DNA from 4 places in the Nitratidesulfovibrio termitidis HI1 genome. Region 3 is predicted to be linked to each of the others. Evidence: predicted binding sites of a transcription regulator. Region 3 holds the regulator's gene; each other region holds the start of a gene.
What was found. Region 3 encodes sigma-54, which starts transcription at its own class of promoters, with help from an activator protein. Its sites were predicted from a motif close to CTGGCACGGNNNNTGCTT; they were not measured.

Region 1: DESTE_RS10825 (VgrG-related protein) is a predicted target of sigma-54. The motif match lies at 4,503-4,520, and genes of this name have one in related genera.
Region 2: DESTE_RS12690 (DVU0150 family protein) is a predicted target of sigma-54. The motif match lies at 2,998-3,015, and genes of this name have one in related genera.
Region 4: DESTE_RS07155 (YeiH family protein) is a predicted target of sigma-54. The motif match lies at 1,184-1,201, and genes of this name have one in related genera.

What each region holds. Positions count from the first base shown of each region.
Region 1 is NZ_KI632512.1:2,671,183-2,678,513, forward strand. It holds gene DESTE_RS10820 (heavy metal translocating P-type ATPase) at 179-2,662, opposite strand; gene DESTE_RS10825 (VgrG-related protein) at 3,169-4,455, opposite strand; gene DESTE_RS10830 (M48 family metallopeptidase) at 4,778-5,737, opposite strand; gene topA (type I DNA topoisomerase) at 5,921-7,331, shown strand, end outside.
Region 2 is NZ_KI632512.1:3,165,794-3,173,124, reverse strand. It holds gene DESTE_RS12710 (hypothetical protein) at 1-454, opposite strand, end outside; gene DESTE_RS12705 (hypothetical protein) at 451-693, opposite strand; gene DESTE_RS12700 (DUF4881 domain-containing protein) at 811-1,416, opposite strand; gene DESTE_RS12695 (sulfite exporter TauE/SafE family protein) at 1,445-2,497, opposite strand; gene DESTE_RS12690 (DVU0150 family protein) at 2,526-2,819, opposite strand; gene DESTE_RS12685 (sigma 54-interacting transcriptional regulator) at 3,389-6,223, shown strand; gene DESTE_RS12680 (PEP/pyruvate-binding domain-containing protein) at 6,227-7,331, shown strand, end outside.
Region 3 is NZ_KI632512.1:542,153-549,483, reverse strand. It holds gene DESTE_RS02455 (LptA/OstA family protein) at 1-495, shown strand, start outside; gene lptB (LPS export ABC transporter ATP-binding protein) at 492-1,217, shown strand; gene rpoN (RNA polymerase factor sigma-54) at 1,602-3,035, shown strand; gene hpf (ribosome hibernation-promoting factor, HPF/YfiA family) at 3,157-3,702, shown strand; gene DESTE_RS02435 (PTS sugar transporter subunit IIA) at 3,712-4,161, shown strand; gene rapZ (RNase adapter RapZ) at 4,308-5,306, shown strand; gene DESTE_RS02425 (PTS sugar transporter subunit IIA) at 5,440-5,943, shown strand; gene DESTE_RS02420 (PTS sugar transporter subunit IIB) at 5,948-6,412, shown strand; partial or broken gene DESTE_RS02415 (PTS sugar transporter subunit IIC) at 6,468-7,112, shown strand; gene DESTE_RS02410 (manganese-dependent inorganic pyrophosphatase) at 7,266-7,331, shown strand, end outside.
Region 4 is NZ_KI632512.1:1,745,891-1,753,221, reverse strand. It holds gene DESTE_RS07165 (insulinase family protein) at 1-282, shown strand, start outside; gene DESTE_RS07160 (Fur family transcriptional regulator) at 464-922, shown strand; gene DESTE_RS07155 (YeiH family protein) at 1,268-3,010, shown strand; gene DESTE_RS07150 (hypothetical protein) at 3,070-3,429, shown strand; gene DESTE_RS07145 (c-type heme family protein) at 3,594-6,305, shown strand; gene DESTE_RS07140 (sigma-54-dependent transcriptional regulator) at 6,305-7,331, shown strand, end outside.

The DNA of each region.
Region 1 (7,331 bases), 2.1 Mb from region 3:
GTATTTTCGTAATGCACAGAAAGCACAAATAAAAGTTTTTGGGGGAGCCTCAGCCGTTATGCGAGTCTTCGAGTATTACGGATGAGGACAGCAGCGCGGGGGTCCGGGGGAGGAGACCCTTTTCCAAAAGGGTCCCTCCCCCGGAAGATTTTGGGTTTGTCAGCAGCCTCACCCACCCCTACGCCTTGGGGCGCAGCAGGCGCAGGCCGTTCATGATCACCAGGAACGAGCCGCCGATGTCGGCCACGATGGCCATCCACAGGCTGGCCACCTGAAACACCGCAAGCCCCAGGAACAGCGCCTTCAGCCCCAGGGCAAAGCCGATGTTCTGGCGGATGACGCCCAGGGTGCGGCGCGAATGGCGCACCAGCCACGGCAGCTTGCCTAGGTCGTCGGACATCAGGGTGATGTCGGCGGTTTCGATGGCCGCATCGCTGCCTATGCCGCCCATGGCGATACCAAGGTGCGCGGTGGCCAGCGCGGGCGCGTCGTTGACGCCGTCGCCCACCATGGCCACCCGTTCGCCTTCGGCCACCAGTGCGGCCACGGCGGCGGTCTTGTCGGCGGGCAGCAGGTCGGCCCGGATGTCGGTCACACCGCAGGCGGCGGCCACGCGGGCGGCGGTAGCCGCGTTGTCGCCGGTCAGCATGACCATCCGGCGCAGCCCGGCGGCGCGCAGGTCGTCCAGCACGGCGCGGGCGTCGGGGCGCAGATCGTCCTCCAGTTCCATGACGGCGGCAAGGCCCGCGTCGTTCCACAACAGCACGGAAGACCCGGTGTCGGCGTCTTCAGTACCAATGGATTGACCGTCCTGTGCTCCGGCCTGCGCCCCATCCTGCTCGAAAAAGCGGCGATTGCCGATGCGCCAGCGCACGCCGTCCACCACGCCTTCGGCCCCCAAGCCGGGCAGGGTGCGGTGGTTGCTGGCCGTGGCGCCATCATCCAGCGCGGTCCCCAGCACCTGCCGGGCATGCTGCACGATGGCGCGGGCAAGGGGGTGGCTGCTGGGGCCTTCCAGCGCTGCGGCAATGCGCAATGCGGATGCTGCGTCCCGCACCTGCAGGTGCCCGTCCACGGGCAATACGCGGGCCACGCGCGGGCGGCCCAGGGTCAGGGTGCCGGTCTTGTCGAAGGCCACGGCGGTGAGGCTGGCGGGCAGTTCGAGGAACGAGCCGCCCTTGACCAGCACGCCGTTGCGGGCCGCACTGGTCAGCCCGGCCACGATGGACACGGGCGTGGAAATGACCAGTGCGCACGGGCAGGCGATGACCAGCACCACCAGCGCCTCGTACACCCAGGCCGACCACGCCCCGCCGAAGAACAGCGGCGGCGCCACGGCCACCAGCGCGGCCACGGCCAGCATGGCCGGGGTGTACACGGCGGCGAAGCGGTCCACCCACTGCACGGCGCGGGCGCGGCGCGACTGGGCCGCCTCCACCATGTGCAGGATGCGCGCGAGGGTGGTGTCCGAGGCGGCGCGGGTGGTCAGCACCTCCAGCACGCCGCCGCCGTTGATGGTGCCCGCGTACACCGGCTCGCCCACCCGCTTGGGCACGGGCATGGATTCGCCGGTAATGGGCGACTGGTCGATGTCCGAGCTGCCCGCCGCCACCGTGCCGTCCAGGGGTATGCGGTCGCCCGCGCGGATGAGAATGCGCGAACCCACGGGCACGTTTTCCACGGCGGTTTCCACGGGCAGGCCGGGCAGGCCACCCCCAACAGTACCCCCAACATCACCGGGACGCGACAGCAGCAGGGCACGCGAGGGCGAAATGTCCAGCAGCGCGGCAATGGCCGAGCGCGCCCGGTCCACGCTCCACGATTCCAGATGGTTGGCCACGGCGAACAGGAACGCCACCGAGGCCCCTTCGAAAAACTGGCCGATGGCCGCCGCGCCGATGACCGCCGTGACCATCAGCAGGTTCATGTCCGGCCGCAGGCTGCGCACCGAATGCACCGCGCGCGGCAGCACCCGCCAGGCGCCCGCCACCGCCGCCGCCAGCCACAGAATCAGGGTGGCCGCATGCGGCACGCCCGTTTCGGCGAAAACGGCCAGCAGCGAGCCGCTGCGCGCCCATTCCACGCCGATGCCCGCCGCAAGGGCCACACCGCTCAATGCGCACAGCAGCAGCGAGGACTGGCGCTGCCACAACGCGGTCAGGCCGGGCGGCAGCAGGGACAGCAGGCCGGAAGGCACGTCGCCGGGCGCGGGCACGGCGCACGCGCCGCCGCAGCACGAGCACCCGGCCAGGGCAGGAATCTGCGCGGGCCGGGGGGCTATGGCCTGAAGGTCGGCCTGTACGTGGTCATGCCCGTGTTCACTGGACATGGGGTGCCCGTGACCGTCCGCAGGGCCGTGACTCTGGCAATCGCCCTGGCAATGCGCATGCTCATGATGGCGACCCTGGCTGGCCGAAGGCAACGGACCCAGCACCACGCCGGACCTGCCAGCCGTCTCGGGCGCGGCGCGCATGCCGGTGCGGGCCACGGCGGCCACCACGTCGTCGGGACGCAGCTCCAGGCCGTCCATGTCCACGCGCATGCGCCGGGACAGCACGTCGAATTCCAGCCGGTCGGGGTTGCCCACCAGCGGGGTCAGCGCGCGCCGCAGGATGCTCACCTCGTTGGCGCAGTCCATTTCCTCGATGCGAAAGGCGGTCATGGGCGGATCTCCGTGAAAAGATGGCGGGACGCATATGCGTGCCACCCGGCCGTTGGCACTGTCTGCACATATGAACACGTGTTCATATGTGCAGAGTATGCGGGAGAGGTCACGGTGTCAACAGCCCGGCACGGCAGGGCTGGCGAAAACGCGTCATGCCATTCCGCCCGGTGTGCAACACTCTGAAAACGCGAAAAATCCGGCCTGCTCGTGATGCGAACAGGTCGGAGATGCATGGTGGAAGACACAAAAGGATACACGGCCCGAACGGGCACGCCAGAAAACGAGCGAACGCGCCAAAAGACCGACACCCGGACTTTCACCGGCAATCGGCAATTGGCGCACAAGGGGCGTGCACTGGCAACGAGGGCGCAGGGGTGGAACCGGACCGGCGGATCGACCCAGTCCTAAGCTTCTGGCATTCTCGGCACGACGTCCTGACCCTCCGCACCCGACCACCCGACCACCCGACCACCCGACTGGCAGGCCATGCCGGAACAGGCCCGCTACGCGCGGTTCTTGCCGTCGGTCATGGCCAGGGCCAGCTTCATCTCGCGGTCCAGGCGGTTGTGCACGGCTGCCTGCACCCGTTCGGACGAAGACCCGAACTGGCCGGACCGCACGGCGTACACCTCGCGGATGAGCTGCTTTTCGAAGTTGCGGCCCGCCTTGGCGGTGCCTGCCTGCACGGTGGCGTCGCCCTGCCCGCCTTCGTGCGCCGCCGACTGATGCTCGGCCATGTTGTCCAGCGCGCGGGCGAAGATGCGGGTGGCCCCGGCGGGTCCGTGCTGCACGGCGGTGCTCCACAGCACCTCGCGCAGGGCGGGCGACAGCGCGCTCTTGTCCAGGCCGGCGGCGCGGCTTACGGCCTGCAGCGCGGGCGCGTAGTGGCTTTCATGGATGAACTGCTCTTGCAGGGCCTCGAACCGTTCCGGTTGTTCGTCGGCTATTTCCCGCCACACGCGCGGCATTTCGCCGGTCTTGCCGCCGGTGTTGGCGGGACCTGCGGCGTCCAGACGCGAGGCGATGTCCGGCGCGGCCTGCCGGGCAAAATCAAGGAAGCGGTCCATGGTCCCGGCCCGCGACGAAATCTGGTACTTGCCGTACGAGGTGCCCCCGTGCCGGTCGTAGCCGATGGCGGCTACGCCGTCCTCGCCCGATTCGAACTGCGCGGACAGCCCGCCCAGGTCGTCAGCGGAGCCGCCCGCCGCGTCACGACGGCCCGACTTGTCCGTCTTATCGGTTCGCTCCCGCCGCGTGGACTTGCCCGCGCCCCCCTGCGCACCGCCGCGCCCGGGTCCGCCAGCCACGGCATTCATGGGCGCTCCGCCGCCCACGCCACCCAAGCCAGAGGCCGCCATGTCCAGGTTGCCGGAAAGGGCCATCAGGTTGCGCGAGGTCATGGCCCCGCGCAGCGAATCCAGCCCGCCCGTGCCGCCTTCCATGACCTTGGCCAGCGTGGCCAGGGCACGGGAATTGACGATGTCCATGGCCGCGCGCGAGGCGCGGTCATCGGCGGCCAGGGCGCTTTCCGTCGCGCCGCCCGCCGCCGTCAGGCCGGGCAGGGCCGCCAGTTGCGGCGACGCCGCAGCCCCGCCGCCAAGACCGCCCGCAAGCACTCCCCCCAGGGGTGATGTGCCAGCGCCCTTGGCCAGCAATGCGGCAAAACGCGGGTCGGCGGTGCCGCGCTGGCCCGCCCTGGGGGCGGCGCCGGCGCGCCGGGTACCTTCGGTGGCCCGCCCTTCGACCAGTGTCTGAAGGGCGTCCATGGAGATGTTCTTTCCGTAGGCCATGCGCAATCCTCCTGCCGCCGGGGAACGGAGTGGCGGCGCAAGGGGCAAAGCAAGGGCAATGCCAGCATGACCACTCTGCCTTGCATGACGGCGGGTTGCGGGCGTGCTGCGAACACCCGGCAACGCCTGGCGGGCGGTGGATGCGGGAATTGCGTCAAGCCGCCGACGGCAGCCCGGAAGCGGTATGCCGGAGGGGGCTCCGGCAGGGGCAGGCGGACGAACGCCGTGGAGCGGAACCCACCTTCGACCACGCGGGAAACGAGAAAGGCCCCGTGCTTTCGCGCGGGGCCATGCAGATACAAAAAGCGGCAGACGAACCGGGCTACTTTCCGGCAGGTGTCGCGCCGCTGGTTCCGGCTCCGGCGGCCTTGCCGCCCGCACTGCCCCCGGCGCTTCCGGACCCGCCGTCGTCGCGCGGGCGGTAATAGCGCATGGCCTCGGGCAGCATGGCCCGCAACGCGTCGATGCGCTTGGCCTCTGTGGGGTGGGTGGACATGAAGTCCGACTTGCCCTTGCCGCCCGCCTTGTTGAGCATCTTCTGCCAGAATTCGAGGGCCGCGTGCGGGTCGTACCCGGCCTTGGCCATGAGCAGCAGGCCGATGTGGTCGGCCTCGTATTCCATCTCGCGGCTGTTGGGCAGCATGACGGCCATGTTCATGGCCCCGGCGTAGCCGTCGCCCACGGCCTGGGCCGCCTGCGACGAACCGCTGGCCGCGGCCACGCCCACCATGGCGGCCAGCTGGCCCACCTGCACCATGCGCGCCCGGCTCATCTTCTCGTTGCTGTGCCGGGCCAGGGCGTGGGCCACCTCGTGCCCCATGACGGCGGCCAGTTCGGCATCGGTGTCGGCAAGGTCCAGCAGGCCGGTGTACACGGCCACCTTGCCGCCGGGCAGGCAGAAGGCGTTGACCTCGTTCTTCTCTATGGTGTGGAATTCCCAGCGGTACTGGGGGCGTTCGGCCACGGCGGCAATGCGTCGGCCCACCCGCTCCACGCGGGCGGCTTCCGGCGTGCCGGTGACCTCCTTTTCCTTCTTCAGCACCTGCTGCATGGCGGCCAGGCCCATTTTGACCTCGTCCGCCTCGGAATACATGATCAGCTGGCTGCGTCCGGTGTACGGGGCCTTGGCGCACCCGGCCAGGCCCAGCAACAGCACGCACAGCGCAAGAGCCGCCACACGGCTAAAGCAGCGCGCGCCATAACGGGCGCCCAGACGAGAGCCATCCAGCGCGGGGCGGTCCATATCCCTGTTCATATCCTTGATATTGACGAACGATTGCATGTGGTTCCACCTCGTGGACCCGCCGTCCACCGCAGCGTGGCGAACCCGCGCGGCTTGACGGAATCGTCGATTGCCGTATTTTCCCCTACCTGACGGGGCCGAACGCGACCCCGGGCGGCAGGGCATCCGGCTCCCTGCCGGAAACGCGCCCCCAATAGCGCATTTTCCCGGAAAGGAACAGTCATGGGCAAGGACCTGATCATCGTCGAATCTCCCGCCAAGGTGAAGACCATCAAGAAATTCCTTGGCGGCAATTACGCCGTGCATGCCAGCGTGGGCCACGTGCGCGACCTGCCCACCAGCGAACTGGGCGTCGACGAGGCCAACGGCTTTGCCCCCCGCTACCAGGTCATCGACGGCAAGCAGAAGGTGGTTTCCGCCCTCAAGGAAGCCGCCGCCAAGGCCGACAACGTGTACCTGGCGCCCGACCCCGACCGCGAGGGCGAGGCCATTGCCTGGCACGTGGCGGAACTGATCCGCGACAAGAACACCAACATCCAGCGCATCCAGTTCAACGAAATCACCGCCCGCGCGGTAAAGGAAGCGCTGGAGAACCCGCGCGAATTGAACCGCAACCTGTTCGACGCCCAGCAGGCCCGCCGCGTGCTGGACCGTCTGGTGGGCTACAAGCTTTCCCCCCTGCTGTGGAAGAAGGTGAAGCGCGGCATTTCCGCCGGGCGCGTGCAGTCCGTGGCCCTGCGCCTGATCGTGGACCGCGAGACCGAGCGCCGCGCCTTCAACCCCGAAGAATACTGGCTGTTCCGTGCGCGCCTGGCCGGGGCCACCCCGCCCCCCTTCCGGGCCGACCTGCACAAGCTGCACGGCAAAAAGCCCGCCATCGGCAGCGCGGCGGACGCCGCCGCCGTGGAAGCCTCCATGCAGGGCCAGCCCTTCGTCATCACCGGCATCGACGAAAAGGAACGCCAGCGCCAGCCGCAGCCCCCGTTCATCACCTCCACGCTGCAACAGTCCGCCAGCCAGCGGCTGGGGTATTCTGCCAAGCGCACCATGAACATCGCCCAGCGCCTGTACGAAGGCGTGGAACTGGGCGAAGCGGGCACCGTGGCCCTGATCACCTACATGCGTACCGACTCCGTGCGCATTGCGGACGAGGCGCGCGACGCGGCGCGCGAGTTCATCGCCGCCACCTGGGGCAACGACCACCTGCCCGCCAAGGCCCGCCAGTTCAAGACCAAGGGCGGCGCGCAGGACGCGCACGAAGCCATCCGGCCCGTTGATGTCGCCGTCACGCCCGATTCGGTACGTCACCTGCTGCCGCCAGACCAGTTCCAGTTGTACCGGCTGGTGTGGCAGCGCTTTGTCGCTTCGCAGATGGCGGCGGCGCGCTTTCACGACACCACGGTGACCATCGCCTGCGGCCCGGTCGAATGGCGCGCCAAGGGCGAACGGCTGCTGTTCCCCGGCTTTCTGGCCGCATCGCCCCAGAAGGAGTCGCAAGACGGCGAGGAAGTGGCCGAAGGCGACCTGCCCAAGCTTTCCGTGGGCGAGGAACTGACCGCCCTTTCCGTGGAAAAGGAACAGAAGTTCACCCAGCCCCCGGCCCGCTACACCGAAGCTTCCCTGGTGCGTGAAC
Region 2 (7,331 bases), 2.6 Mb from region 3:
AGCGGGTGAGCCGTTCCGGAGAATTGGCCTTCATGGTGGCCTCGTCGGGCCACACCACCACCGCAAAGATCAGGGTGGGGTTCTGCTTTTCTCCGTACTTGTCGTGCACGCGAATGACGTATTCGCCCGAGGCGGGGCTGGCCCCCACCTTGATGGCGCCGCGCCACATCTTTCCGCCCAGCCAGTAGCCGGAATAGATTTCGTAGGGCACAAGGCGCACCTGCCTGTCATCCGTGCCGCCCTCGATGACCATGTCCTCGATGGCTTCGGTACGGGGCGGCAACGGCCCGCTGACCGGATATTCGCCGCCGGGCAGCGCGTCGGTGCGGTTGAAGCCCTGCTGCATCCTGCCCACCAGCCCGTCCACGAGACTGAGCGCGCAGACCAGCAGCAGCAGCAGCGCCACCCGCCCGGAACGCTGGTGCAGGCGCGCCAGGTGTACCGATCCGGTCACGCCTGGCCCCGTGCGCGCAGCCAGCGCTTGGCGCACCAGCCCAGCACCAGCGAAGGCGCCAGCACCGCGAAGAAGGTCTTGAAGAACACCGGGGTGAACTCGTCCGGCACGAACGAGGCGCGGTACATGCCCGCGCACACCGCCGCGATGGCCAGCAGGTTCATGGTCAGTACCAGCAGCTTGTGGGCCACGGTGGTTGCGTAATCCATCTGGTCTTCCACGGTGTCGCTCCTTGTCATGTTGTCCTCGGGCTTCTTCCGCCCGTTCCGGCCCGCCATCAGCGCTCCCCGTGGGGTGGGTGGCGGGGCGGAAGGGGAGGAAGCGGCGGGACCGTGTCCGGCCCCGCCGCCGTCAGGCTACTTCTTGAAGATGTCGGTTCTGGAGATGTTCATGAAGCGCAGGGACACGCCCTCGGCCTTGTAGTACACGCGCACTTCGTCGCCGGCATCCCAGGTGGCATCGGGCAGGGCGAAGTATTCGTCAGGCAGCGAGATGGTGCACAGCATCTTCTGGCGACCGGAGTAGATGGTCACGGTCTTCTTGTCGCGGTCCACCATGGGGAACTTCTTGGCGGTTTCCGTGGCCTTGTCGAACACCAGCGGATGGTTGCGGTCGATGTTCTCCTGCAGGTCCACCATCTTGAACGCGATGTCTTCGAACGCCTGGGTCTTGGTGTTGAAGATGCGGATGATGTTGGCCTTGGTATCCAGCTTCATGCGCTGCCCGGCCCGGGGTTCCGGACCCATTTCGGCGGGGTCGGTGGGCAGCTTGTAGGTATGCGGAGGCAGGATGGAGTAGTCCGGGTTCAGCGGCTCCATGGCCTTGTCCTGGATCAGGGTGACGGTTTTCGCGTTCTTGTCGTATGCGATCACCCGGCCCTGGTCCACCTTGCCGTATTCGCCGCAGCCCACGAGGCCGAGGGGCAGCGCCACCACGAGCAGCATCAGCAGAAAGCGTCTCATATGTTTTCTCCTTCTCTCGTGCGGTACGCTAGGCGGCCTTCTTGCGGGCCAGTTCCATCTTCACGCCCTGAACCATGCGGACGAAGATGTACAGCGACATGCCGGAAACCAGGCCCAGCACCAGAACGGTGGCGCCGGTGTCCAGCGCGGACTTGAACTGGGGCACCCAGGGCTGCACGAGCTTCATGAGGATGGAGACGGCGCAGCCGACCACGGCGAGACCGAAGGCGATGCGGATGCCGTAACCCTTGATGTACTTGGTCGCCACGGCGCCGACCTGCGCGCCCACGGAAGCGCCCACCAGCATGATCATGGCGGCGACGAGTTCGGTGCGGCCCTTGTAGGTGTAGGTGGCGGCGCCGTACAGGCCGGAGATCATGACTTCGAACAGGTCGGTGCCGACGGCCACGTGGGTCGGGCAGCCGATGAGGTAGATGAGGGCGGGCATGCGGATGAGGCCGCCGCCGATGCCCAGGATGCCGGCCAGCCAGCCGGTGGCGAAGCTGACGAAGATGGGCAGCCACGCGGAGCAGTAGATGCCGGCTTCATGCAGATGCACCATGGGGGGAATCTTGATCTTGTGCAGGGCCTTGTGCCACTCGACGCCGGTGGCCCCGGCGGCCAGGGTTTCACCGCGCGCGGCGGCCTGGCGTTCCTTTTCGCGGCGCTTGGCCACGTCATGGAAGACCATCCACGCGATCAGGGTCAGCAGGGCGATGTAGATCCAGCGCACGACCTTTTCGACGTTGCCGACACGCTCGAGCCACATGACCATCTGGGCGCCCACTTCGAAGCCCACGACGGTGCCGACCAGCATGATCAGGCCCAGCTTGTAGTCCACGTTGCCGAACCTGCCGTGGCGCATGGTTGAAATGAGCGACTTGCCCGCCATGTGGGCGATGTCGGTCCCGATGGCGAAGGCCATGGGAAAGCCGAGGATGTTCAGGCCGGGGGTAACCATCCAGGCGCCGCCCATGCCGAAGAAGCCGCCGATGATGCCGACGCCCACGCCGAGAATGATCAGGCCGGGCCAGAAGATCTTAACGCCCGCGATGGGCATGAGGATATAGAGCCATTCCATCGTTGTTCTCCTTTGGTGCGGACGCGGCCTAGTGCTCGGCCAGTTCGCGGGACTTCAGGTCGATGCCGATCCAGTTCATCACGATGTCGGCGATCACGCCGAAGATCACGCCCACCAGCGGGATCAGGATGATGGTAAGGGTGGTGAACTGGACGTGGCTCTCGTTGTACAGGTTGGCCCACCAGGCCATCACGCCGTCCAGCTTGCGGGTGTCGGCCACGATGACCACGGGTGCGCCGCCACCGCCTGCGGCCAGCGCCAGGCCGGGAATGGCCAGCACGAACGTCAGCAGCGACATGAACAGCGTCTTGATCCTTCTCATGTGCATCCTCCAGATTGCGGGCAGCTCTGCCGCCCTTTTCGACTGCCGCCTCCGGCCCGTCCTCGCTTCAAGCGATCCCGTCCAGCGGCGGAGTCCGCCTTTGCGTCCACCCGCACCCCCCCTTGGAGTGCGGTTTTCGTCCTGTGCATTGCGCAGCAGTTGCCGCGCGATCTGGGCATAGCAACCCGCGTGCCAGTCAAATTAACATGGTAATATTTTGTAATAAATTTCATTTCGCGCAAGTTGCGCTTGCACGATTGCGCAAAGACTTGTACAAAATTTCTCAATCGCCATCGCAAAAGGAACGGGCCGCCCCCGCGCAGCCACGCCCCTTTCGCGCCGCCAGTTGCGAAAGACGGGCGAAACGCGCATAAGCAAAGGCGTACACCTCATGCGAATGCAGTGGAAATGCACGGGCGTGGCGGCTCGGAGCGGACCTTCCGCCGCAGGAAAGACGCCCGCCCCGGCGGCCTGAAACGACGAAGCCACCGGTGTCGCCCACCCCGGCATTCCGGCGCTCCGGTCCCATACGGGCGGCCACCGCCCCGCACCCACGGCAGGGAGAAGGCATGCGCTACTATCGGCCGCCGCTGCTCGGCACGCTGTTCCGCCTGGAAGGTAATTTCTCGGAATGGAGCATCGCCAAACGGCTGCTCTTCGCGGCGCTGCCCGCATTCATGCTGCTGCTGGTCATCAGCGGGGTCATATCCCACCGCATCTCCCAGAACTTCCTGCACGACGCGCTGGGGCGCAGTTCACTGCTGGCCACCCTGGCCCAGGCCCACGAGATGGAGCAGGTGCTCCAGCAGGCCCGGCGTGAACTGCTGTACCTTGCCCGCACCGACATCTCCCCTGCCTCGCTGGCCCACCATCTGCGCACCCGCGCAGAAACCATGGGCACCCTGTACCGCGAGATCGCCTATCAGGGGGCCACGCCGGACAATCGCCTGGTGTTGCTGAACACCGGACGCGACGTATGGATGGTGCCGCTGGAACAGGCCCTGGCCACCCGGTTCGGCCCGCTTACCCGCCAGAACGCGCAAGAGCCCAAGCCCGGCTTCGTGCGCATTTCCGCCCCCACGGAGGTGGTCTACCCCTCGGTGCCCACGGCGGGCACCGTGCAGGGGCTGTCCATGCACGTGCTGCGGCTGACCACGCCCGTGCTGGATGCCGCGGGCAACCAGACCGGGCTGCTCACCCTGTCGGTGGACATGCTGGCCCTGCGCAACGTGCTGTCGGTCTACGCATCGCGCCGGTCGCCGCTGTACATCTTTCCGGAAGAGACGGAGAAGCACCGCAGCTTCTTCTTCGACGCGCACGGGTGGATCCTGTTCCAGTCGGAATCGCCGGAACATCCCAACCTTGACCTGTCCACCGACACGGTGCGTTCGGGCATGCGCGGCGACTTCGGCCGTTCCGGCTTCGAGGCGGCCTTCCGCCCCAACCCGGAGCAGGAACGATACTGGGGCATGGTCACCGATGTGCAGTCCGGCAATTCCGGCCAGAGTCGCCTGGGCACCATGCTGGAAGACCCTTCGCCCATGAACCGAGCCTTCTACATCAGCTACGCGCCGGTCACCTTCAGCGAAGGGCCCGACGCCAATACCGTGGTGGTGGGCGGCATCGCGTACACCGACACCAGCTTCCTGGCCATGGCCGCGTCCTACAAGATGTACGGGGCGCTGTTCGTGTTCGGGCTGTGCGCCAGCGCGGCGGCCGCATTCATCCTGGGCATGCTGGGGCGCGGCATTGCCGGGCCGCTGCACCGCATCGCCGAGGAAACCAGCGGCAAGCTGGAATCGGGCGACCTTGCCCCCATAGAGATGGGCCGGGTGCACCCGGAGGCGGAAGCCCTGCGCCAGACCACCAACGCCATGCTGGCCGCCTTGCAGGCTCGCAACGAGGAGCTGCGCCTGCGCGAGGAACACATCCAGTCCACCCGGCGGCGGCAGCGGGTCTGCCTGGACACGGAAATCGCGCAACAGCAGCCACAGAGCCAGCTTTCGCCGCAGGACACCATGCCCGGCATCGTGGGCACCAGCGAAACGGTGCGCAGCCTGCGCGGGATGATCCGCAAGGCCGCCGGTGTCGAGGCCGACGTGCTGATCATCGGCGAAACGGGCACCGGCAAGGAACTGGCCGCCGAGGCCATCCACATGACCAGCGACCGGGCGGGCGGGCCGTTCATTTCCATCAATTGCGGGGCGCTGGATGAAAACCTGCTGCTGGACGCCCTGTTCGGGCACGTGAAGGGAGCCTTTTCCGAGGCGCGGGGCGAGCGCAAGGGGGCCTTCGTGGCCGCAGACGGCGGCACGCTGCACCTCGACGAAATCGGCAACGCCTCGCCCAAGGTGCAGCAGGCCCTGCTGCGCGCCCTGTCGGTGCGGCGCATCCGTCCCCTGGGCAGCGACGACGAAACGCCCTTCGAGGCGCGCATCATTGCCGCCACCAACGTGGACCTGAAGGAATGCGCCCGGCAGGGCGCCTTCCGCGAGGACCTGTACTACCGGCTGGCGGTGATCACCATCAACACGCCCCCCTTGCGCGATCGGCGCGAGGACATCCCCGCCCTGGCCGACTACTTTCTGAAGCAGGCCGCGCAAACCCTGAAGCGCCCGGCCATGGGCCTTTCGCGCGGGGCGCTGGAAAAACTGCTGGCCTACGGCTGGCCGGGCAACGTGCGCGAAGTGAAGAACTGCATCACCCGCGCGGTGGCCTTTGCCGAAGGGGACACCCTGTACGCCGAAGACCTGCGCTTTGGCGCGGAACTGGACCCCACCCTGTCGCACGGGGCGTTGCTGCCGCCAAGTCCGGCACCTGCGCACACGGGCCAGCCCGCCCACCCGCAGGGCGTCATGCCCCAGGGGCATGGCCAGCCCACCGCGCCCTACCCCGGTGACGGCGCCGTCCATGCGGTTCCGTATGGCGCGCAGGCGGCGTACGGCATGCCCGGCGCATCCGGCAATGCGCCCATGTCCGCGCAGACGGGCACCATCTACGACCCGGTCAGCGGGCGCATCGTGGCCACCGGCCCCGGCACTGGCGGGCAGGACTGGTCGGACAGATCGGGCGCCGCCCAGCACGGCGCGCAGGGCAGAAACGACCGCGCGGGCATGCCCCCCGGCAACGGACGCCAGATGCGCAACGGGCAGGACGGCGGGGCCGTGCCGCCCCTCTCCACACTGAACCCGCGCCAACGTGCCGCCTGGGAGTTCATCAGCCGCAACGGCGGCATCACCCGCACCCAGTATCAGGACATCGTGGGCAACGAGATACCCGTGCGCACGGCGCAGTACGACCTGCAGGACATGGTGCGCAAGGGCTTCATCCGCAAGGTGGGCAAGGGCCCCGCCACCCGGTACGTGCTGACGGATGGCGGCGTGCCGGTACCGCCACGGAGGTAGACCATGCTGGCCGCGCCGCCGCCTGTCTCTCTGCTGGAACGCCTGCGCGGGCTGTTTGGCCGCAGGCGCGCCGTGGACGCCGAATCGCGCGAACGGGTCATGCGGGTATTCCGCGCCCGCTATGCCCACTTCAAGGACCTGCTGGACTCCAACGCCGGACTGGCGCGCATTCTCGCCGACATGGACGAGAAGATCGCGGGGTGCACCCTGTTCGGGGCCACGTGGCTGCGCTCGCAAGCCACGCGGGCGGTGTTCCACGCCATGCGCATGGCCACCGCGCTCAATGCCATTTCGGATGGCGCGTACCCCACCCTGCCCGGCGTGGTGGAACGCATCAACGCCAACATCACCGGACTGCTGGAAAGCCGCCCCCAGGCCACGGTGGAGGCCTACGCCCTGCCCTTTGCCGCCATCAACGGCGACATGGTGGACTGGGTGGGCGGCAAGTGCGCCAACCTTGGCGAACTGACCTCGCGCGTGGGGGTGCCGGTGCCCCGCGGCTTTGCCGTAACCACCCGCGCCTACTACGCCTTCATAGAACATGACGGGCTGATGGGCGAAATACGCAAACGTCTGCGCGATGTGGATACCCAGGATCCGGAAAGCGTGCTGGACGTGGCCGAGGACATCCAGGCCCTGTTCGTGGCCGCCAGCGTGCCGCCGGATGTGGTGGACGCCTTGCAGACCGCCTGCGACGAGGCCTTCGGGGCACCCGGAACAGAAGGCGCCGACGCCCCATTGCGGCTGGCCGTGCGCTCCAGCGCCCTCAGCGAGGACAGCCACGTTTCCTTTGCCGGGCAGTATCTGTCGGTGCTGAACGTCAGCCGCGACGGCGTGGTGGACGCATGGAAACGGGTGGTGGCAAGCCTGTTCATGCCCCAGGCCATCGTGTACCGGCTGCATCAGGGCATCACCCTGGACGCCAGCGCCATGGCCGTGGCCTGCATGGAAATGGTCGATTCCGTAGCCGCCGGGGTGCTGTTCACCCGCCACCCGGTGGACCTGCTGTCCGATTCCATGGTCATCAACGCCGCATGGGGGCTGGGCGCCGCAGTGGTGGACGGCGAGATGGAGCCGGACACCTGGCTGTTCAGCCGCCAGGATGCCC
Region 3 (7,331 bases):
CTGCACCTGCGCAAGAAGGCGGCCAAGCCCGGCAAGGCCGGGGCGGGGCAGGGGGCGGATGCGTCTGCCTCGTCCAGTTCGTCCAGCTCGGCCGGTTCTGCTGGGCCCGGTGGCATGGACGCGGGCGAGATCGACCGCATGGTGGCCGAGCGCAACGTGCGCATGAAGCGCGAGAACCGCACCGGTGAATGCGAGAAGGCCACCTACACCGTGGACAACGCCGTGCTGGTCATGGAAGGCAACCCCGTGCTGCACGAAGGCGAGAACAGCATCAAGGGCGACGTCATCACCTTCTACACCCGCGAGAACCGCAGCGAGGTGCGCGGCACCTCCACCAAGCGGGTGCAGGCGGTGTTCACTTCGTCCGGCGACGTGAACCCCCTTGGCGATTCCAAGGCCAAGTCCGATTCCAAGGCCACGCCCGATTCCAAGGGCACCAAGGACACACAGGACGCCTCCGCGGGCGCTGCCGCCCCCAAGGGGGCTGCCCAGTGAGTTCGGTGCTGCGCGGAGAAGACCTGCACAAGCAGTTCGGCCAGCGCGAGGTGGTGCGCGGCGTATCGCTGGCGGTGACCCAGGGCGAGACCGTGGGCCTGCTGGGTCCCAACGGCGCGGGCAAGACCACCACGTTCTACATGCTCATCGGCATCATCAAGCCGACATCGGGACGGGTCGAGCTGGATGGCCGCGACATCGCCGACTGGCCCCTGCACGAACGGGCACGGGTGGGGCTGAGCTATCTGCCGCAGGAAAGTTCCATCTTCCGCCGTCTTACGGTACGCCAGAATCTTCAGATGATTCTTGAGCACACCGGCCTTTCCAAGGCGCAGCAGAAAGAGCGCGGCGACATGCTGCTGGAGGACTTCGGCATCACCCACCTGGCCAACTCCGTGGCCATGCACCTTTCCGGCGGTGAGCGGCGACGACTGGAAATTGCCCGGTCCATGATCCGCGAACCCAAGTTCATCCTGCTGGACGAACCCTTTGCCGGTATCGACCCGCTGGCCGTGGACGACATCCAGCAGCTCATCACCGGCCTGCGCAACCGGGGCATCGGCGTGCTCATCTCCGACCACAACGTGCGTGAAACCCTGCACATCTGTGACCGGGCCTACCTGGTGCATCAGGGCGAGGTGATTCTGGAAGGCGCCCCCGCGGACATCGTGGACAACCCCCGTGCGCGGGACGTGTACCTGGGCGAGGGGTTCTGCCTGTAGCCTGCACGGCGGCGCTGCCGGACGGCAGCGATACGGTCTTCATTTCACGGCGCCTTCCGCAGTGCGGGGGGCGCCGTATCCGTTGCGGGCTCTTGCGGCTTTTCTTGCGTGAAAAAGGGTGGCGCTGCACGGTGCCGCCGATCGATTTCAGGATGGCAATGAGGGATTGCGACGTGTTGGCGACAGCGGTTGCATACATCTTGCTTCTATGGCATGGTTTGCCTAACCTCTTGGGGAAGGGAACACATTTCTACAGTGGGCCGTTTCTTGCTTGTCGGCGCGCCTCGTGTCGCGTCGCCATCTCGTTCGGCCTCAACGCAAGGTTACAGGGTCATAGCGCAAGGCCGTCAGGCCTCGGCGCAGGACCATAGGGGTTGCCCACGCATGGCATTGGAACTCAGGCAACAGCTCAAGCTCACCCAGCAATTGGTGATGACGCCGCAACTGCAACAGGCCATCCGGCTGTTGCAGCTTTCGCGGCTGGAGCTTGTCGAGACGGTGCAGCAGGAAATGCTGGAAAACCCGTTTCTGGAAGAAGCCCAGGACGACGGGCCGCAGCAGGAGGCCCCCGACCAGCGCGAAGCCGCCGAACCTGCCGCGGATGTCGCCTACGACCGTGAAATCGCCCGCGATGCCGACTGGGAAGACTACCTTGGCGACTTCGCCAGCACCAGCCGCCAGTCCACGGTGCGCGAATCGGAACTGCCCGAGGAAATGACCTCGTTCGAGGCGCGCTACGCCGCCAAGCCCTCGCTGGAAGGGCACCTGATGTGGCAGTTGCGCCTGTCCTCGCTGACCGAGCGGCAGAAGGACATCGGCGAGGTGATCATCGGCAACATCGCTTCGTCCGGCTATTTGCACGCCACGGTGGACGATATCGCCGAAATGGCGGGGGTCACCCCCGGCGAGGTGGACCCCGTACTGCACGCCGTGCAGCGCTTCGACCCCGTGGGCGTGGCCGCGCGCACCGCGCAGGAATGCCTGCTGGTCCAGATAGAAATGCTGGGCTACACGCGCGACAGGGTGCTGGTGGAACTGGTGCGCGACCACCTGGAAGACCTGGAGAAGCGCCGCTACAAGCCGTTGTTGCGCAAGTTCCGCCTGACCATGGAGGACCTGAAGGAGTATCTGGACCTCATCCAGACCCTGGACCCCATGCCTGGCGCCAGTTACGGCGGGGGCGACCCCCAGTTCGTCAGCCCCGACGTGTACGTCTACAAGTACGACGACGATTTCATCATCATGCTCAACGAGGACGGCCTGCCGCACCTGCAGTTGAGCACCATGTACGAGCGCTCCGCCGCAGCGGCCGCTTCGGCGGGCGAACGCGAATATTTCCAGGAAAAGATGCGCTCCGCCTCGTGGCTCATCAAGAGCCTGTACCAGCGCCAGCGTACACTGTACAAGGTGGTGGAATCCATCGTGAAGTACCAGCGCGGCTTTTTCGAGGACGGGGTTTCGCGCCTGAAGCCGCTCATCCTGAAGGACATCGCCGACGACATCGGCATGCATGAATCCACCGTCAGCCGCATTACCACCGGCAAGTACGTGGCCACGCCGCACGGCATCATGGAGTTGAAGTTCTTCTTCAACAGTGCGCTGGAACTGGACGACGGCAGCCAGGTGGGTTCCGAGAGCGTCAAGGCGCTGATCAAGAAGCTGATCGGCGACGAAGACCCGCGCGAACCGCTGAGCGACGAGCGCATCGGCGAAATTTTGAAGGATCAGCTCAAAGTCAATATTGCCCGCAGGACCGTTGCGAAGTATCGTACTGCCATGGACATTCCCTCCTCTTCCAAGCGGAAGGAACTGTTCTGACGGGCTGCCCCCCGCGCCGCACCCGGCGCAGGGCGATATCCGTCTCCAGCGGGGCATCCGGCAGCAGCACCACAAGTGCAGGCCGCGCACCGCATTCCCACTCTCACCGCAGGAGGTGCGTATGAACATCGCCTTCACCTTCAAGAACTTCGAACCCTCCGACCACCTGAAGAAGTACGCCCGCCGCCGTCTTGAAAAGCTTGGCCGGTTCGTCGGCAAGTCCGCCCTGGAAATGCAGGTGAACCTTTCCGTCGACAAGTTCCGCCACAAGGCGGAAGTGCAGATGGCTGGCGACGGCTTTACCTTCTCCGCCGTCGAACAGTCCGAAGACATGTACGCCACCATCGACCTGGTGCTGGAAAAGCTGGAATCGCAGCTGCGCAAGCAGGTCGAAAAGCAGAAGGACCGTCGCCGTTCCGTGCAGTCCGACAAGCTGGGCAAGGGCATCGACGTGTTCACCTTCGGCACCATGGGCCAAGGCGACGAGCGGACCATCACCGGTACCGACCATTTCGCCCCCAAGCCCATGCACATGGATGAAGCGGCCATGCAGCTCGACCAGAGCGACAACGAGTTCCTGGTGTTCCTGAACGCCGAGGTGGAACGCGTCAACATCATCTACCGGCGTCGTAACGGCGATTTCGGCCTTATCGATCCGGTCGTCTAGGCACCATACATGAGGCTTTCGGAGTATCTTCACGATGATCTGATCCTGCCCGAGCTCTCCGCCGGCACCAAGAAAGAGGTGCTGGCGGAACTCGTGCAGGCCGTGGTGCGGCGGCATCCCGAAGTGGATGCCGCCGTTGCGCTGGGCGTGCTGCACGACCGCGAGTCGCTGGGAACCACCGGCATAGGCGACGGCGTGGCCATTCCCCACGGCAAGCTGGCCAACATCAGCGACATCGTGGTGGCCGTGGGGCGCAGCGTGCCGGGCATCGACTTCGATGCGCTGGACATGAAACCCTGCCACCTCTTTTTCCTGGTGCTGGCCCCGGAGCAGGTGGCGGGCATGCACCTGCGCATTCTGGCCCACATCTCCCGCCTGCTGAAGGATCCGCAGTTCCGCCGCGCCATGCTCGACGCGCCGGACGGCGAGGCCTTCAAGGCCCTCATGCGGACCACCTGACGCGCAGAGCACGCCTGGGCGGCTGGCCCGTGCCGGGCATCGCGCACCACAGGGCCGTATCGCGCATCATCCTCACCCGTCGCCGGCGCGCAGCCATCGCGCCCCCCCGAAACGGCACCCGGCAAGGGCCGCCCGAGGAGTCTGCCATGTCCACCAAGGCCTCGTCATCACCCGCACCTTCCGCCCCGGCGTCCAGTTCGCCCGGCGCGCCGGGCAGCTCCGGACAAGCGGCAACCGACAGGGGCGCGGATGCGGACAGTCTGGTGGCCGCCGCCGACTTTCCCGTCATCATCGTTACCGGGTTGTCCGGCGCAGGCAAAAGCACGGTGCTCAACGTGCTGGAAGACCTGCGCTATTTCACGGTGGACGGCCTGCCTGCAACGCTGGCCCCGCAGATGGTCACCATCCTGAACCGCGAGGCGCTGTCCCACTATCAGGGGCTGGTGCTGGGCATGGACCTGCGCGAAAGCAACTTCGTGCGCAACCTGGAAAAGTCGCTGGAACGGTTGCAGGGCATGGGCGTGCGCCCGGCGGTGGTGTTCATAGAGGCCAACGCCCCCGTGCTCAACCGGCGCTACGCCACCACCCGCCGCCCGCACCCGCTGGAAAGCGAAGGCATGGGGCTGGAGCAGGCCCTGGAGCAGGAGCGGCTGCGCCTTGCCCCGGTGCGCGAAACCGCCGACCTCGTGGTGGACACCTCCAGCTATTCCATCCACGACCTGCGCCGGGTCATCCAGAAGAAGTGGAGCACCATCCAGGGGCGCATCCGGTCGCTGCGCATCAACATCGTCACCTTCGGGTTCAAGTACGGCGTGCCTGCCGACGCGGACCTGGTGTTCGACCTGCGCTTTCTGCCCAATCCCTATTTCGTGCCCGACCTACGCCCCTTGTCCGGGCTGGACGAGCCGGTGGCCAAGTACGTGCTGGAAGCGGGGCACGGCGATGCCTTTCTGGCGAAGCTGCTGGACTTTCTGCATTTTCTGCTGCCCCAGTACGAGACGGAAGGGCGTTATCGCCTGACCATTGCCATCGGCTGCACCGGCGGGCGGCACCGTTCGGTCTCGGTGGCGGAGGCCCTGCTTCGCGCCTTGAAAAAATCTGATTATGCCGTATCCATAGAGCACCGCCACATGGAGCTGGGTTGAACGAAAGGATGCGAGGCTTGCGTCGGTGTCCTGCCCGAACCTGACGCCGTGGCGCGTCGGACCGGATTTCACCGGACGGCATACCGTCCACACCTTGCCCCAACCACATCAGGCTCGGCCTGAACGCACCAGCATGTCCACCACCGAACAGCATCACCCAGGGCAGCCCCGCAAGGGCCACAGTGACAGCGGCAACCCCGGAGACGGCCAGGCCGCCGCGGAATCGCGCATCGGCGTGATTCTGGTGACCCATGCCGACTACGGCGCGGCGCTGCTGCGCGCGGCGGAATTCATACTCGGGCCGGTGCAGGACTGCGCCTCCATCAGCGTGGACGTCTCTCTGGAAGTGGACGAGACGGTGAAGCGGCTGAACGAGGCGGTAAAACGCCTGGATACCGGGCGCGGGGTGATGATTCTTACCGACATGTTCGGCGGCACCCCCACCAACCTCAGTCTGGCCCTGCTGGGCAAGGGCAACGTGGAAGTGCTGACCGGCGTCAACCTGCCCATGCTGCTCAAGGTGTTTGGCGGGCGCGACGGCGATCTGGCCGCCCTTTCGCGCGATGCGCGCGACGCGGGCGCCAAGGGTATCGTGGCGGCTGGCGAACTGCTGCGCAGCCGGGTCAAGAACGGGTAGGGCCATGCTCTGGTTCCGCATCGACAACCGCCTGGTGCACGGCCAGATCATCGAGGCGTGGCTGCCCTACACCGGGGCACGACGCCTGCTGGTGGCCAACGACGCCCTGGCGGCTGACGACCTGCAACAGCAGATCGTCTCGCTGGCCATTCCCGGCCGGGTGGAAGTGCACTTCGTGCGGGTGGACGCCCTGGCCCAGTACTGTACCGGGCGCGCGGACGACGGGCACGACACGCTCGTGCTCTTCGCCACGTGCGCCGACGCCCGCCGCGCCTTCGACGCGGGAGTGGGCATGAGCACCCTGAACATCGGCAACCTGCACTACCCCCCCGGCAAGAAACAGCTGTGCGCGCATGTTTCCGTTTCCGACGATGACGAAGCCTGCCTGCGCTTCTTCAACCGCCACTCCGTGTCCCTGGACTTTCGCTGCGTGCCCAACGAACCGGTGCAGATAAAGGGGTGGTCATGACGGACTTTCTGCCTGTACTTACCCTGGCGCTGCCCATCGCTTTTTTTTTGCCGTTTTTTCGCTGCTGCGCTTTTCGCTGAACCTGGGCTTTCTGGAACGCCCCCTCGCCATCGGCTTTCTGTGGGCCGTCATGACCGGCGAGTGGGAGCTTTCCATGCACCTCGCCATCTTTCTTGAGCTGTTCTGGCTCGATCTGTTCCCCGCCGGTACCTACATACCCCCCAATTCCATCATTTCCCTGCTGCTGACCCTGAGCGTGGCCGGGCACTTCGGCCTGGAATCCGCCGGACAACTGGCCATTCCCGCGCTGCTCGCACTGCCTGCCGCCCTTGCCGGTGCGCATGTCGAGTACCTGCACCGCCGCTGGCGCAACCAGCAGTACACCGACCTGTTGCACTGGGGCAGGGTGGCGGAACACCCCGGCAAGGGCGATTCGCCCCTGTGGCGCATCATGGTGCGCTCGCTGGGCGAGTTGTTTGCGTTGAACCTGGGCCTGTTTTGCGTGTGCCTGCTTGTGCTTGTGGGAACTATCGAGTTGATGTCCAACTATATCGGGCACCTTCCGTCCGTTCCCGGCATTGCCTGGGGCCATGTGTGGTTCGTGGGCGCCATGGGCGGCATGCTGGCGCTGCGCCTGCGCCGGGCCTATGTGGCCTTTGCCATGGCCTTGCTGGCCGCGTCGGCGGCTTCGTTCATCTGATTCACATTCGTCACCGGAAATTGACGGTGCGAGGGCCGGGGGTACTTGGCAGCCGGGAATGTTTGTGCTATTTGGCACAAACAATTTCGCAGCAGCATGCGAGCTACTCGCAGCACCAAACCCCAATGCCACATGCAACGGAGGAATACCGACATGGCAGCTCTTGTCCTTGGTCACATGAACCCCGATACCGACTCCATCATCGCCGCCATCGGCGTT
Region 4 (7,331 bases), 1.2 Mb from region 3:
GAACTGGCCAACGCCATCGTGGGCGCCATCGGCGACGTGGACAGGCACATGCTGCCCGACGCCAAGGGCTCCGCCGCGCTGTACCGCAGCCTGGTGGGAGACACCGACGCGGCGCGCCAGCAGATGCGCGAGGAGATTCTTTCCACCACCAACGAGCACTTCCGCGCCCTGGCCGATGTCATGGCCGCAGCGGCCCGCACGGGCCGGGTGGCGGTGCTGGGCGGCGCGGCGCTGGAGCGCGTGGCGGGTGAGAAGGGCTGGCGCGTGGAGCGGGTGCTCTAGCCCTGACGTGTCTTTTCGTCTGTTGACTTCCGATCCGGGGCAACGGGCGTGCATCCTGCGCCAAACGGCGCTGATCCGGACGTTCCGGCCTTGTCGTCCCACCAGCGCAGCGGCCCTGTTGCGCTGGTCGGGCACACGGTATAGGAACAGCCAGACCACGCCCCACATCGCGAGGAGACCCATGAAGCAAGCCATAGACGTGTTTCACGAGTACATCGCCCGCAACGGCCTGAAGGTCACGCCGCAGCGCATGCTCATCGTAGAGGTGTTCATGAGCGCGGGCGGCCACCTGACCACCGAGGAACTGTACGAACGGGTGAAGGCCACGGATCCTTCCGTGGGGCAGGCCACGGTGTACCGCACCATGAAGCTGCTGTGCGACTCCGGTCTGGCCAAGGAAGTGCACTTCGGCGACGGGGTGGCCCGCTACGAGCAGAAGTACGGCAGCAAGCACCACGATCATCTCATCTGCGAAGCCTGCGGAGAGAACATCGAGGTGCTGGACGACGAGATAGAGCGGTTGCAGGAAGATCTGGCGCGTCGCCACGGCTACGTGCTGACCTCGCACCGCATGTACCTGTTCGGGGTGTGCGGCAAATGCCGCTCGGACGGCAAGCGCCGCCCCGCGAGCGAGGACTGAGCGCCGGGCCGTCCTTTCGACATTCGTTTACTGGCCGGCATTCGCTTGCCGGCGCATTTCCGGTCGCCTGACCGGCCATGCTTCCGCACCCTGCAATACGATCACGGGCCGTCCTACGGGGCGGGCCGTTTGCGTTGCATACCCGTGGAGGCACCATGGAGTGAAAAGGGGAGTTTGCACTGAAAACTTTTGTTTTCAGCCAGAAGCCGTGAGGGTCTGCATAACCTGCCGGAATAGAAGGCATGATGCTTTTGTGCCGGTCTGGCACGCCTCTTGATTAGGAAGGGGTGCATGCCGTCCGCACTGCCAGCGGTGGCGGCAAACAGAAAGGAGGAGCACCCTAGCATGGCAACCAACGACAATGCCAACGTCGTCGTCGATCACGGGCAATCGCGCCTGTCCGACCTGTGGACCAAGGAAGACTACTGGGCCATCTGGCTCGGCTTCGTCATCATCATCGCGGGCATCTGCGTCTTTCTGCTGAATCCCCCGGCGGAATACGGCGAAAAGATCGCCAAGGCCAACGCCGTCATGGCCGCCGAGGCGCAGCGCGCCCCGTTCAAGACCATTGCTTACTACAAGGCCCAGGACGACAAGGCCAAGGTGAAGGCCATGGACAGCCCCACCGGCAAGGCCATTTCCGCCTTCCTGAAGAAGCCGGGCGGCTGGAGCAGCAATCCGCTGGATTCCTTTGTGATCAGCAAGGAAGCCGCTGACGCCAAGGCCGCCGCCAATGCCGAGAAGGCCGTGGAAGCCAAGGCCAAGGCCGATGCCGCCATGGCCGCCGCCGTGGCCGCCGAAACGGCCGCCGCTGGCGCCTCCTTTGCCGATGCCGGCCTGAACGACGGGGCCAAGGCCAAGATCGCCGATTGGCGCGCCGCCGCAGCCAAGGCCAAGTCCGCCGCCGACAAGGCCAAGTCCAAGCCCGTCAACCTGCTGACCAGCCTGCCGCTGCTCATGGTGGGCATGGGTCTGTTCTTCGCCATCGGCATGAAGTTCATGGGCAAGTCGGTGCCCGGCTTCCTGCTGGGCTTCATCGGCGTGTTCGCGGTCGCCTGCCTTGCCACCATGATGGGTGGCCAGGCCACCATGAAGTACTGGGGCATCGGCACCGAGGCGTGGGCCATCATCATCGGCATGCTCATCGCCAACACCGTGGGCACGCCCAAGTGGATCAAGCCCGCCCTTGAAGTGGAATACTTCATCAAGACCGGCCTCGTGCTGCTGGGCGCCGAAGTGCTGTTCGACAAGATCATCGCCATCGGCATTCCCGGCATCTTCGTGGCCTGGGTGGTCACCCCCATCGTGCTCATCAGCACCTTCATCTTCGGCCAGCGTATCCTGAAGATGGAATCCAAGACCCTGAACGTGGTCATCTCGGCCGACATGTCGGTGTGCGGCACCTCCGCCGCCATCGCCACCGCCGCCGCGTGCCGGGCCAAGAAAGAGGAACTGACCCTCTCCATCGGCCTTTCGCTGGTGTTCACCGCGATCATGATGATCGCCATGCCCGCCTTCATCAAGGCCGTGGACATGCCGCAGATTCTGGGCGGCGCCTGGATGGGCGGCACCATCGACGCCACCGGCGCGGTGGCTGCGGCTGGCGCGTTCCTGGGTGAAAAGGCCCTGTACGTGGCCGCCACCATCAAGATGATCCAGAACGTGCTGATCGGCGTCACCGCCTTCGGCGTGGCCGTGTACTGGTGCACCCGCGTCGAAGCGCGCGAAGGGCATTCGGTGGGCGTGGGCGAAATCTGGCACCGCTTCCCCAAGTTCGTGCTGGGCTTCCTGGCCGCGTCGATCGTCTTCTCGCTGATCAGCGGCAGCCTGGGTCCGGACATGGGCAAGGCCCTGCTTGACCAGGGCGTGCTGAAGGGCCTTACCGCCTCCGCGCGCGGCTGGTTCTTCTGCCTTGCCTTCACCGCCATCGGCCTGGCCACCAACTTCCGCGAACTGGCCCACTACTTCAAGGGCGGCAAGCCGCTCATCCTGTACGTGTGCGGCCAGAGCTTCAACCTGGTGCTTACCCTGACCATGGCCTACATCATGTTCTACATCGTGTTCCCCGAGATCACCGCAAAGATCTAGGGAACATGTCGGAGCCCGTCCCTTTCCGCGGGGGCGGGCTCCCCCTTCCGGGAGCTTACATGCGACACACGTTGCAGCATACTTTCATGGGGCGGCTTGCCGCCTTTGGCGTTTCCGTGGCGGTGCTGTGGGCGCTCTTCTTCGTTGTCGGGCCGCGCGTGGTGGCGCACCTGCCCGCGTTGCAGCACTATGGCGAGGTGCAGGACATCTACGGCATCCGCAGCGGCCAGTTGTACTATACGGATGTGGAGATGTCGCAGCAGGCGGAGATCAATTCCCGCTCCACCTGGCGGTTCACGCCCACCGGACCCGAAGGGGCCACGGGGGCCGGGCACGGCGACGGACACAGCGAGGCCAGTGCGGTTGTCGGGCCTGTGGCTGCCGCACCCGCATCCGGAACCTCCGGTACGGCCAACTGAATCCGCTGGGCCGCGGGCTTCCGGCTGGCGGCCTTCCCGGCGAACCACGCAGGGCCGGGGCTTCCGGCGTGCCCGGTGGTTCTTGACGGGGCCCATGGCGGCGGCTAGGCTGGGGCCTCCCCACATCCCAACGAGGCGACCGGTGCCTCTGGTCGTTCCCGCGCATGTACATTCCCAAACCGCATACTCTCCAGCACAAGTTCCTTGCCGGTCTGGCCGTGGCAGTCATCGGCCTGGGCGGGCTGTTCGCCACGGTGCTGTACATGCACCTGCGCACGGTGCTGGAAGAAGAGGTGCACGCCAAGGCCCGCCTGGTCTTTTCGCAGATCGACGCCATCCAGGGCTTCGTGCGCGAGGCGCTGCGCCCGCGCATGATGGAAACCCACCCCGGCGAATTCATCATCGAGGCCATGTCCTCGTCGTACATCTCGCGCCAGGTCATGGACCGCATGGACAACGACGGTACGGGCCACATCTACCGCCGCGTGGCCATAGGCGCCCGCAATCCTTCCTTCGAGGCCACGCCCCACGAGCGGGGGCTGATCAGCCACTTCCGCCTGAACCCCGAACAGTCGCTGTGGACCGGCTATGATACGGTGGGCGGGCAGCAGTACTACGTCATTGCCCGTCCGGTGGCCTTTGCCGCGCCCTGCATGACCTGCCACGGCAACCCGGCGGATGCGCCGCCGCAACTGGTGGAAATGTACGGCGACAGGGGGTTTGGCCAGGAACAGGATGGCATCGCCGGGCTGGACTACGTGGGCGTGCCCGTTTCCGATGCGGTGTCGCACCTGCGCCAGTCCATCACCACCTATTTCGCCTTTCTCATCGTGTGCGCGCTGATCTTCTTTTCTTCGGCCAACGTGGTGTTCCGCGTGCTGGTGGTGCGCAACCTGCGCCGCCTGACCGGGGTGTTTCGCCGGACCCTAGGTGAGGGGGGTGAGGGGGGCGAGGGGGGAGAAGGGCCCGATGGAATGGACGGGGGCGGCGGTGGCGTCCGGCCCGCCGCACTCATCGCGCGGCTGGAGCAGGGCGACGAAATCGAGGAACTGGTGGACGGCATAGAGCAGGTGGCCCACCACCTGGCCGATGCCCGTGCACGCCTGCAAAGTTACGCCGACAACCTGCGCCAGATGGTGGACGAGCGCACCGCCGAGCTTTCGCGCGAGGCGGGCGAGCGCCGCGCCGACGTGGACCTGTTCGTGAAGCTGTTCGAGGACATGCGCGGCCTGCGCACCCGCGACAAGCTGTGGCGCTACGCCCTGCCGCAGATCGCCCGGCGCTTCGGCGCGCGGCGCATCGCCTACGTGTGCACCTTTGCCTCGCACAATTTCTACGCCTGGCCCGAGCGCGACCGGCGGCCCGACCTGCCCGTGCCCCTGGCCGACGTGCTGACCGGCGGGTGCGCCCTGCTGCGCGGGGCCAGCGTCTTCGTGCCCGTGGAAGCGCAGGCGGGCGCCGCCGAGGGGTTGCTGTGCCTGGAATGGGACGACGCCGACAACGCGGCGCGCCAGAACCTGGACGTGCTGGCCGCGCTGGGGCGGCAGCTTGGCACCGTGGCCGAGAACCTTTCGGCGCTGGACCGGTTGGTGCGCCACATGGACGTGCTGCAATCGGTGTTCGAGGGTATCCGCGATCCGCTGGCGCTGGTGGACGGTTCCGGCGCGGTGATCATCGCCAACGAGGGCGCGCGACGGCTGTCGCTGGAGCTTTCCGGCGGTTCCGCACCCTCTGGCGACCTGCTGGCCGCCCTGGGCGGCGGGGACGGCACACGCCTGCCCGGTAATGCGGGGCAGGCCCGCGGTTCCGGCGTCTCCGGCCGGGCCGTGCCCGCCATGCCCGTCCCGGCACAGGGGGCGGAATCGCGCGAGGTGGTGCTGCCTGGCGGGCGTTCGTTCATGGTCAACCTGTATCCGCTGGCGCGCGGGGCCGACGAGCCTGGCCGCGCGGCGGTCTACGTGCGCGAGACCACGCTGGAAAAGCGCATGTTCGCACAGGTCAGCCAAAGCGAAAAGATGGTCACCGTGGGCAAGCTGGCCGCCGGTCTCGCCCACGAGATCAACAACCCGCTGGGGGTCATCCTGTGCTACGCCGAGCTGCTGCGCCGCAATACCGGCGATGCCCAGCAGCAGGCCGACCTGGACGTGATCCTGCGGCATACCCGCCAGGCCCAGCGCGTGCTGCGCGACCTGCTGAACTTCGCCCGGCCCAAGGCCGCCGGGGTGGCCCCATCGGACATTGCCCGCGTGGCGCGCTCGGTGGCGGAGGTCTTTGCGGTGCAGGGGGCCAAGAAATTCGCCTCGGTCACGGCGGAGACGGAGCCGGACCTGCCCCCGGTCACTGCGGGTGAGCAGGCCCTGGAACAGATTTTCAGCAACCTCGTGCTCAACGCGCTGGACGCGCTGCCCGCCTCGGGCGAGGGCAGGGTGCGCATCCGGGTGCGGCGGGGCGAGAACCCCGGCGAGGTGGTGGCCACCGTGGCCGACTCCGGCCCCGGCGTGCCCGAGCATCTGCGCAAGGACGTGTTCGATCCGTTCTATACCACCAAGGAGATGGGTACGGGCCTCGGCCTTGCCGTGGTCTACGGTCTGGTGGTGGACGCGGGCGGCAGCGTGACGGCGGGCGACAGCGCCGAACTCGGCGGCGCGGAGTTCACGGTGCGCCTGCCGGTGGTGGGCGCCGTCTGTTCCACGCCGCCCGCCGTTCCCGTGCCGTCCGCCGTATCCGCGTCGTCCGCTGTATCCGCGTCGTCCGCCATGTCCGTGTCGTCCGCAGATCCGGAGCTTTCGCCCCTGCCCGACCCCTCGTCCGACTTCGAATCCGGCCCGGCTGCCGGTCAACCGGCGGACAGTGACGCCCCAATCCGGGAGGAATGATGCCCCACCGACCGCACGTGCTCATCGTGGACGACGAACCGGATTTCGCCCGGGGGCTTTCGCGTCTGGCCGCGGAATTGTTTCCCGAGGTGGAGGTGGCCCAGGCTTTCTCCGGTGCAGAGGCGCTGGACTGCCTGCGGGCGCAGCGGGTGGACGTGCTGCTCACCGACCTGCGCATGCCTGGCATGACCGGTCTGCAACTGGTGCCCATGGCGCTGGAACAGGACCCGGACCTGAGCGTGGTGGTGCTGACCGCGCACGGCTCCATCGAAACGGCGGTGGAGGCGTTACGCGCCGGGGCCTACGATTTCGTGGCCAAGCCCGTGGAGCCGGACCAACTGGCCCGCGTGCTGGGCAAGGGGCTGGAACGCAGCCGCCTGCTGGCGGAGAACCGCCGCCTGCGCGACGTGGTTTCGCTGGGCACCGGCCGCGACGACCTGGTGGGGCAGGGGCAGGCCATGCAGGCCCTGCGCCGCACCATCGCCACCGTGGCCCAGTCGGACTACACGGTGTTGGTGCGGGGCGAATCGGGCACGGGCAAGGAAATGGTGGCCCGCACCATCCACAGGCAGAGCCAGCGCGCCTCCATGCCTTTTCTGGCCGTGAACTGCCCGGCCATTCCGGAACATCTGCTGGAAAGCGAGCTGTTCGGCCATGTGCGCGGGGCCTTCACCGGGGCGGAGCGTGACCGCAAGGGGCTGTTCGCCATGGCGGATGGCGGCACCGTGCATCTGGACGAAATAGGCGACATCTCGCAGCCCATCCAGACCAAACTGCTGCGCTTTCTGCAAGAGGGCGAAATCCGCCCCGTGGGTTCCGGCCGCACCGAAAACGTGGACGTGCGGGTGGTGGCTTCCACCAACCAGGACCTGGAGGCCCGCATGGCCTCGCGCGAATTCCGCGAGGATCTGTTCTACCGGCTCAACGTGGTCACCATCCGGGTGCCCCCCCTGCGCGAACGGGTGGAGGACATCCCCCTGCTGGCGGTCACCTTCCTGCGCAATGCCTGCGACGAGCTGGGCCTGC